2 regions of the Ancylobacter sp. TW_SC_1 genome follow, and region 2 is predicted to be linked to the other one. Evidence: riboswitches for the same ligand, from Rfam matches in the RefSeq annotation. Region 2 holds a riboswitch; the other holds the start of a gene.

Region 1 (4,344 bases), 1.8 Mb from region 2:
GGATCTGCGGCGGCGAAGGCGGTGAGCGTGACGATCGCCGCCGGCGCCATCTGCTCCAGCGCCTCCTTGAGGAAGGCGATAGAGCAAGGCTCCTTGAGGCTCGCGACGAAGATCGGGCACGGCCGCAGCCCCCGCGCGGCCAGCGCGACGCACAGCGCGTCCACCGGCGCGGTGTCGGCCGCCAGCGCCATGGAGCGGTAGAAGATGACGGGGATGGCGGCCCCATCGCAGGGAGCCTCGCCCGGTCCCTCATGAAATCCCGCCAGCGGCACGGGTGCAGGCTCTGCCGCCTCCAGATCCCGCCCGGCATGGCCGGCCAGCCGCCGCAGCAGCGCGCGCATGTTGGCCGGCCCGCCGGCGCGGAAATAGCCGAGCAGGCCGTCCAGCTCGTGCGCCGGAAGCGTCGACGCCTCGGCGAGGCGCGGGTCGTCACGGTCCTCGCCCGGCAGGACGGCGAGCGCGAAGCCCCGCGCCCGCGCTTGCGCGCTCAGCCGGTCGACGCCGTAGCGCCACCAGTCGAGCCCGCCGAGCAGCCGCACCACCACGATGCGGGCATGGACGGCGACGCTGTCGATCCACAGATCGACCGACATCGGGTGCCGCAGGTCGCGCAGATTGGCGAGGCGCAGGCTCGGAAGGTCCGCCCCGCCCCGTGCCATCATCGCTTCCTGCGCCCGCGCGAGCGCCCCGAGGTCGCTGTCGGCGAAGGACACCACCACCACCTCGCCCGGCGTCTGGCCGAGATCGACCGGCTCGACGAGGTCGTCGAGGCTGGTGGAGGTGGTGGTGAGGATGTGCATCGGGTGGGCCTTCCCTCAAGCCGTCATCCCGGCCCGCGGTGCAGCCGCTGAGCCGGGATCGTGCGCCGGAAAGGACGAACGCGATCCCGGATGCGGCCTCTGGCCGTTGCGGGATGACAACATGTGGAAAAGCTCCTCACGCCGTCTCCAGCGCCCCCGTCAGGATCGCCTCCACCTTCGCCCGGTCGAGCCCCTTGAGGCCGATGGCGACGAGGCGGCCGATGCGCGGCCCGGCGCCCCAGGGGCGGTCGAAATGATGCGCGACGTTCGGGCCGACCGCCTGCACGAGCAGACGCATCGGCTTGCCGGCGACGGGCAGGAAGCCCTTCACGCGGAGCACCTCCGCCTCTTCCGCCGCGCGGGCGACACGGGCGGCGAACTCGGCGGGATCGGCGATCTCCGGGATCTCGACGACGAAGCTGTCGAAATCGTCGTGGTCGTGCTCGGCCTCGTCGTCGTGATGCGTCCGGCGGTTCTCGATGTCGTTCTCGGTGCCGATGCCGAGACCCATCAGCAGGACCGGGTCGATGCGCCCCCCGGTAACGCTCACCACCTGCACGCCCTTGGGCAGCTCGGCATCGAGCGCGGCGCGGGCACGCACGGCGCCCTCCGTGTCGATGAGATCGCCCTTGGTCAGGATGACGAGGTCGGCGCAGGCGATCTGGTCGTCGAACACTTCCTCGATCGGGTCGTCATGGTCGAGCGAGGCGTCGGCGGCGCGCTGCGCGCTCAGCGCGTCATGGTCATGGGCGACGCGGCCCGAGGCCAGCGCCTCGCCGTCGACCACCGCGACGACGCCGTCCACCGTCACCCGGCTCCTGATCGCCGGCCAGTGGAAGGCCTGCACCAGCGGCTTGGGCAGAGCGAGGCCGGAGGTCTCGATCAGGATGTGGTCGACCTTCGGCACACGCGAGAGAATGGCGTCGAGCGCCGGCACGAAATCATCGGCGACGGTGCAGCAGATGCAGCCATTGGCCAGCTCGACGATGTTCTCCTCCGGGCAGGTATCGATGCCACATCCCCTGAGGATCTCGCCGTCGATGCCGACATCGCCGAACTCGTTGACGATCACCGCGAGGCGCTTGCCCCGCGCGGTCTCCAGCACATGGCGGATCAGCGTCGTCTTGCCGGAGCCGAGAAAGCCGGTGACGATGGTGCACGGCACCCGGTCGAGAGGGGTCGGTTCGGCAACGGACATGCGGCGTCTCCACGAAAACCACTAGAATCGCGGGATGCACCGGTCGCGGACGGGATTCCGCGCGAGGCCGCGAACGGGATTCGCAGCTCTGCCTGACTGCCGGGCACCCCGCCGGCACGCACGACCGGACCGTCGGCAGGTCTCCTGGCTCGCGGGTCGCCGCCTCGTCGCCGCCTTCCCGGAGCGTATCTCCAGTGGCTTTCGGCGCAGGCTCGCCGCTTACAGTTGCGGGGGCAGCCGCGGAATTGGAGCGCCCGAAGCGCCCCGCACCGCATTCCCTCTTCGTCCCTCCCAGGGGAGGAAACCGTCGATCGCGGCCACTAAAGGAGCCTTGCCGGGGATTGTCAAACGCCTGATTGGAGGTCGCCGTTGCGGCCCGGCGATTGCCGGCTATAGTCCGCCATGTCGTCGGTTCCCGTGACACGCACGGGACGCAAGACGGGAACGCGGTGGGGCCGAAGCCTTCTCGAAGGCCGACGCCGAACCCGCGGCTGCCCCCGCAACTGTGAGCGGCGAGCCCTTCTCCATCGGCCACTGGCGGCGACGCCGGGAAGGCGGAGAAAGGGCCGTGACCCGCGAGCCAGGAGACCGGCCGTCGACACGAACCGCAACGGTCCTCGGGTGGAGGGCCAAAGGAGAACGTTATGACGACCCTCAACAGCCGCGACGCGGCTGCCCCGCACGACTCCACCGCCTCGCGCGCGGTGCAGATCACCTTCGCCGCCCTTCTCGGCGTCTTCGTGCTCGGCGGCGTGGGCTTCTCCCATATCAGCGCCGTGCACAACGCGACGCACGACGTGCGCCACGCCAACGCCTTCCCCTGCCACTGAACGCGAGGGGAACCGCGCCATGTTGCTTTTCAGGACGATTCTGTTCGTCGCCGCGCTCGCCGGCATCGGCACCGGGCTTGTCGGCTCGGCGATCCATGTCTTCACCACCGTGCCGCTGATCCTCCAGGCCGAGACCTTCGAGGGCGGCGAGGACGCGCCGGCCGAGGCCGTCGCGCACGACCACGCGGATGCGACCGCCGCCCATTCCCACGCGCACGACGCCGAGGAATGGGGTCCGGCGGACGGCGTCGAGCGCAACGCCTACACGATCCTCGCCACCGTGCTCACCGCCTTCGGCTTCGGCCTGCTGCTGGTCGCCGCCAGCGAGCTCGCCGGCGGGCTCAAGGGATGGCATCAGGGCATCCCCTGGGGTCTGGCGGGCTTCGCCGTGTTCACGCTGGCGCCCGGCCTCGGCCTGCCGCCGGAACTGCCGGCCATGCCGGCCGCCGATCTCGCCGCCCGCCAGCTCTGGTGGATCGGCACGGCGGTGGCGACCGCCGGCGGCCTCGCGCTGATCGTGTTCGGGCGCTCGCCGCTGTTCGCCGTCCTCGGCGTCGCGCTGATCGTGGCGCCGCATCTCGTCGGCGCGCCGCAGCCGGAAAGCCACGACAGCCCGATCCCGGAGGCGCTGCACCACAGCTTTGTCGTCGCCAGCGTGGCGGCCAGCTTCGTGTTCTGGGTGCTGCTCGGCGGCCTCGCCGGCTGGCTGCGCCCGCGCCTCGGCGCGGCGGCGGGCTGAGGCGTGAGCCTGACCCTCGTCCTCGGCGGCGCCCGCTCGGGCAAGAGCCGGCACGCCGAGGAACGGGTCGAGCGCCATGCCCCGCCATGGAGCTATCTCGCGACCGCGCAGGCCTATGACGAGGAGATGGTGGAGCGCATCGCGCTCCACCGCGCGCGGCGCGGTGCCGGCTGGGAAACGCGCGACGCCCCGCACGACCTCGCCGGCGCGCTCAAGAACCTCCCGGCCGGGCGGCCGGTGCTGGTCGACTGCCTCACCCTGTGGCTGACCAACCGCATGCTGGCGCAGGCCGACGTGGCGGCGGAATCGGCCGCGCTGGTCGAGGCGCTCGCCGGCCGCGACGGGCCGGTCGTCGCGGTGTCGAACGAGGTCGGGCTCGGCATCGTGCCCGACAACGCGCTGGCCCGCCGCTTCCGCGACGCGCAGGGCCGGCTCAACCAGATGATCGCCGCGCGGGCCGACACCGTGATCTTCATGGTGGCCGGCCTGCCGATGACCGTGAAAGGACCGGCGACGTGACCGATATCTCGCCCGAGGAGGCCGCCCGCCATCGCGCCAAGATGGAAAAGCGCAAGGCCGTGCAGGACGCGGAAGTGGCGGAAAAGACCGTCGAGAAGGGCCTGCTGATCGTCCACACCGGCGCCGGCAAGGGCAAGTCCACCGCCGCCTTCGGGCTCGCCTTGCGCGTGCTCGGGCATGGCGGAAACGTCGGCGTCGTGCAGTTCATCAAGGGGGCGTGGCAGTCGGGCGAGCGCGCGGCGCTGGAGAGCTTCGGCG
Region 2 (4,344 bases):
CGTGCTGGAGGTGCAGATCCTGCGGCTCAAGCCGCGCCCCTGCGCCAATCCCGCCCATGCCGGCTTCGCCTTCGGCTCCAACGTGGCGGCGGCCTGGGGCTTCCACCACGACGACATTCTCGACGAGCCGCGCAAGCGCGAGGTCATCACCATCTACCGCACCGACGCCGCTGGCGAGAGCGGCTATGCCGAGGCGGTGTATTCCTATCACTGGGCGCCGCAGACCGACCCGTTCGGCGTGGTCCACGAGACCATCGACTATCCCGGCGTGCCGGTGGACCATACCCGCATCGCGAAGCGGCACGGCGTGCTGAAGGGCGCGCGCATTCCGGTGCGTCCGCATTTCGGCTTCATCGCGGTGGCGCCGCGCGAGACCGACATCGTCGATTCCGTGCCGCCGGGCTATTTCGGCGGCAATGTCGACAACTGGCGGGCCGGGCAGGGCGCTTCGGTCTATCTGCCGGTCACGGTGCCGGGCGCGCTGCTCTCGGTCGGCGACCCGCATCTGGCGCAGGGCGACGGCGAGATCAGCGGCACCGCGCTGGAATGCTCGCTCACCGGCGACATCCGCCTCGTGCTGCACAAGCGCGGCGAGACCGAGAAAGCCTATCTCAACGGCCTCGGCGCGCCGCTGATCGAGACGCCCGACGCCTGGCTGCTGCACGGCTTCAGCTACACCAACTATCTGCGCGAGCTCGGCCGCAACGCGCAGTCGGAAGTGTTCAAGCGCTCCTCGCTGAGCCGGGCGCTGCGCGGCGCCTTCCGCGCCACGCGAAAATTCCTCATGGAGCGCTACGGGCTCGACGAGGACGAGGCGATCTCGCTGATGTCGGTCGCCGTGGATTTCGGGGTGACGCAGGTGGCGGACGGCAATTGGGGCGTCCATGCCAAGGTCGCCAAGGCGATCTTCGAGCCTGAGGGCTGAGCCGGGCCGGGCGTGCCGGAGCCGTGTTCTTCCCGATGACGGCGGGCGCCGTTTGGCCTAGGGCAAGGTGTCCAATGGCGCGGGCCGGCGTTTGGCGGGAAAAGGCCGCCGCGCCCGACGCCGGGCTCGATGGTGGCACCTGATGAGGCATGCAGCGCCGCTCGCGGCGGTCTTTCTCGCTCTCTCGGCTCTCGTCTCCGGCGCGCCGGCGGGGGAGACGCCGCCGGCCGACGATGCGGCGCTGACGGCGCTTGGCGAGACGCTGTTCTTCGACACCGACCTCTCGCGCAACCGCACCCAGTCCTGCGGCACCTGCCACGACCCCGCGCACGGCTTCGCCGATCCGCGCGGCGGGCCGGTCTCGCTCGGCGATGACGGCGTCTCGCACGGCGTGCGCAACGCGCCGAGCGCGAGCTATGCCGCCTCCATCCCGCGCTTCGGCAAGGATGCCAAGGGCAATCCCGTCGGCGGGCAGTTCTGGGACGGGCGCGCGGCGACGCTGGCCGAGCAGGCCGGCCAGCCGCTGCTCAACCCGGTCGAGATGGCGATGCCGGACAAGGCCAGCGTCGTCGCCCGGCTGAAGGAGAAGCCGGCCTATGTCGAGGCCTTCCGCGCCCGGTTCGGACCCGACGTGTTCGGCGACGACGAACGCGCCTTCGCCGCCCTCGCCGAGGCGCTGGCCGCCTATGAGCGCAGCCCGGCCGTCTCGCCGTTCGATTCCCGATATGACCGCTACCTGCGCGGCGACTACACGATGACGCCGCAGGAAGAGCTGGGGCGGGTGCTGTTCTTCTCCAACCAGTTCACCAATTGCGGCCAGTGCCACAAGCTGACGCCCAACGGCGGCGCCGGGGAGACGTTCTCCAATTACCGCTTCCACAATATCGGCACGCCGGCCAATGCCGCGCTGAAGGTGCCGGTCGACCGTGGCCTGCGCGCCCGCAAGGACATCGGGGGCAAGCGCCATGACGGGCAGTTCCGGGTGCCGGGCCTGCGCAATGTGGCGGTGACGGGCCCCTACATGCACAACGGCGTCTTCAAGGATCTGAAGACCGTCATCCTCTTCTACAACAAGTACAATTCCTCGGCCCCCGCGCGGCAGATCAACCCCGAGACCGGCGCCGTGTGGGACAGGCCGGAGGTCGCCGGAACGCTGTCGCTGAAGGAGCTGGAGAGCGGCCCGGCGCTCGACGACCGGCGCATCGACGCGCTGGTCGCCTTCCTCAGGACGCTGACCGACGCGCGCTACGAGCCGCTGCTGGAGACGCCCGCCGCGCCGTGACGGCTGCGGATAGCGCCTTGCGATTGCTTGACAGGGAAGGCCTTCCGGCGCGTGGTAGCCGCGCACATGGTGTCCGGGTGGGAAACCGCCCGGATGAAATGGGAATGGGGAAGGGCCTGCCGGCCCCAAGCCCCAACCGCCCCCGCGACTGTGAGCGGCGAGCGGCCTTCCATCATGCCACTGGACCCGACCCGAAAGGGGAGTGACCGGGAAGGCGGAAGGCGCGCAGCGACCCGCGAGTCAGGAGACCGGCCATGCGCACAGGTCCAACCGCACGCCGTCGGGTGAGACGGCACAGGAGAACCCCATGCATATCGAGCCCGGCCTCGTGGCCGAAGGAAAGATCTGGCTGAGCTATGTGACGGCCGCCGGCGCCGGCGCCTACACGCTCAAGCTCGCCGCCGACGCGGTGCGCGAGCGCGGCGCCGTCTCGCTGGTGGCGCGCAGCATCGCCACGACGGCGCTGGTCTTCGCCTTCTTCGAGCTGCTGCCGCACCATCCCGTCGGCGTGTCCGAGGTGCATCTCATCCTCGGCTCGACGCTGTTCCTGATCTTCGGCGTCGCGCCGGCCGCCATCGGCCTCGCCGCCGGCCTCGCCATACAGGGCGTGTTCTTCGCGCCGTTCGACCTGCCGCAATACGGCATGAACGTCACCACGCTGCTGGTGCCGCTGTTCGCGCTGACCGCGCTGGCGAGCCGCGTCATCGCGCCGAACACCCCCTATGTGGAGCTGAAGTACCGCCAGGCGCTGGCGCTCTCGACCACCTATCAGGCGGGCATCGTCGTGTGGGTGGCGTTCTGGGCGTTCTACGGCCATGGCTTCACGGTGGACAACGCGCAGTCCATCGCCTCCTTCGGCGCCGCCTACATGCTCGTCATCATCGTCGAGCCGCTGGTCGACCTCGCCGTGCTGGCGGCGGCCAAGGCGCTCAACGGCCTCAAGGGCAGCCCGATCTTCGAGCGCCGGCTCTACCACACGGCGTGATGCCGATTCTTCCGGGGTGCCGCCACGGCGGCTCCCCGGCGTCCTCTCAGGCCCTGAGCATGCCCGGCACTATGTGGTGGACGAACACCGCCAGCTGACCGGCGATCCACAGCACGGCGGTGACGTCGCGGGCGTCGAGCCCGCCTCCCGACATGTCGAGAAAGCCGGATACGGCCTCCAGGCCGAGCGCGGCGACGCCGGCCATGAAGACCGCCCCCGCCAGCGCGCCGATGGCGAAGGTCAGCGCGAACTGCGCCAGCGGGTGCAGCGTCATGTCGGTCACGGCCGTCTCTCCTGCGATGGCGGAATCTTCATGTCAGGCACAGCCCTTCCCACGCGGCGGCGGGCAGCAGCGCGCTGGCGGCGGCGAGCGCGATGAGCGCCAGCCCGGCGGCGATGCGGATCCTCGGGAGGAAGGCGAGCCGGCGCAGCGAGGCGACGCCGAGCGTGGTCGCCGTCACGGCGGGCAGCGTGCCGAGCCCGAAGCCGGCCATGACGGTGGCGCCGCCGCCGCCCGAGCCGGTGAGCATGGCGTAGAACAGCGCGCCATAGACCATGCCGCAGGGCAGCAGGCCCCAGGCCGCGCCGGCGACCAGCGGCCCGGCATAGCCGCCCGCCAGCGCCAGCCTTCCGGGATGGCGCGCCAGCCGGGCGATTGGCCCGGTCAGCCGGTCGACGACGGTCAGCGGCGGGGCGAGGCCGAGCATCGACAGGCCGATCCAGCCCAGCGCCGCCGCCGCCGCCCAGCGCATCACGAGATGCGCGGCCGCGTGGTTGAAGGCGCCGTAGAATTCCGAGCCGACGGCGCCGAGAAACGTGCCGGCCAGCACATAGGAGGCGATGCGCCCGATCTGGCTGACCAGCAGCACGCTCGCCTGCCGGGCACGGCCGCCTTGCGGATCGAAGGCGAAGACGAGGCCGGAGGCGATGCCCCCGCACATGCCGGCGCAGTGCAGGCTGCTGGCGAGGCCGAGCAGGAGGCCGCCGACGAAGGAGAGGTCGGTCATCGCGTCGCTCAGCTGCCGGCCGGGCCGTCTTCCGGCTCGCGGCTCGATTCCACCGCCACCATCATCATGGTGCAGATCATCACCGGCACGGCCGCCAGCGCGGCGTAGAACGCCACCTCGATGCCGACCGCCAGACAGCCGAGCA

The links. Region 2 has a riboswitch for cobalamin ahead of AC1PZ7_RS18275 (energy-coupling factor ABC transporter permease). Riboswitches for the same ligand answer to the same signal wherever they lie in the genome.
Region 1: it holds a riboswitch for cobalamin, as region 2 does, so the genes downstream of both, cobW (cobalamin biosynthesis protein CobW) here and AC1PZ7_RS18275 (energy-coupling factor ABC transporter permease) in region 2, are expected to answer to the same signal.

Annotation. Positions count from the first base shown of each region.
Region 1 covers NZ_CM166365.1:2,110,619-2,114,962, reverse strand. The annotation lists gene cobN (cobaltochelatase subunit CobN) at 1-800, opposite strand, end outside; gene cobW (cobalamin biosynthesis protein CobW) at 937-1,998, opposite strand; cobalamin riboswitch at 2,116-2,322, opposite strand; cobalamin riboswitch at 2,391-2,609, shown strand; gene AC1PZ7_RS09720 (CbtB domain-containing protein) at 2,643-2,828, shown strand; gene AC1PZ7_RS09715 (CbtA family protein) at 2,848-3,567, shown strand; gene cobU (bifunctional adenosylcobinamide kinase/adenosylcobinamide-phosphate guanylyltransferase) at 3,571-4,086, shown strand; gene cobO (cob(I)yrinic acid a,c-diamide adenosyltransferase) at 4,083-4,344, shown strand, end outside.
Region 2 covers NZ_CM166365.1:3,875,836-3,880,179, reverse strand. The annotation lists gene AC1PZ7_RS18285 (acetamidase/formamidase family protein) at 1-925, shown strand, start outside; gene AC1PZ7_RS18280 (cytochrome-c peroxidase) at 1,068-2,207, shown strand; cobalamin riboswitch at 2,258-2,478, shown strand; gene AC1PZ7_RS18275 (energy-coupling factor ABC transporter permease) at 2,515-3,192, shown strand; gene AC1PZ7_RS18270 (hypothetical protein) at 3,239-3,475, opposite strand; gene AC1PZ7_RS18265 (sulfite exporter TauE/SafE family protein) at 3,504-4,199, opposite strand; gene AC1PZ7_RS18260 (hypothetical protein) at 4,208-4,344, opposite strand, start outside.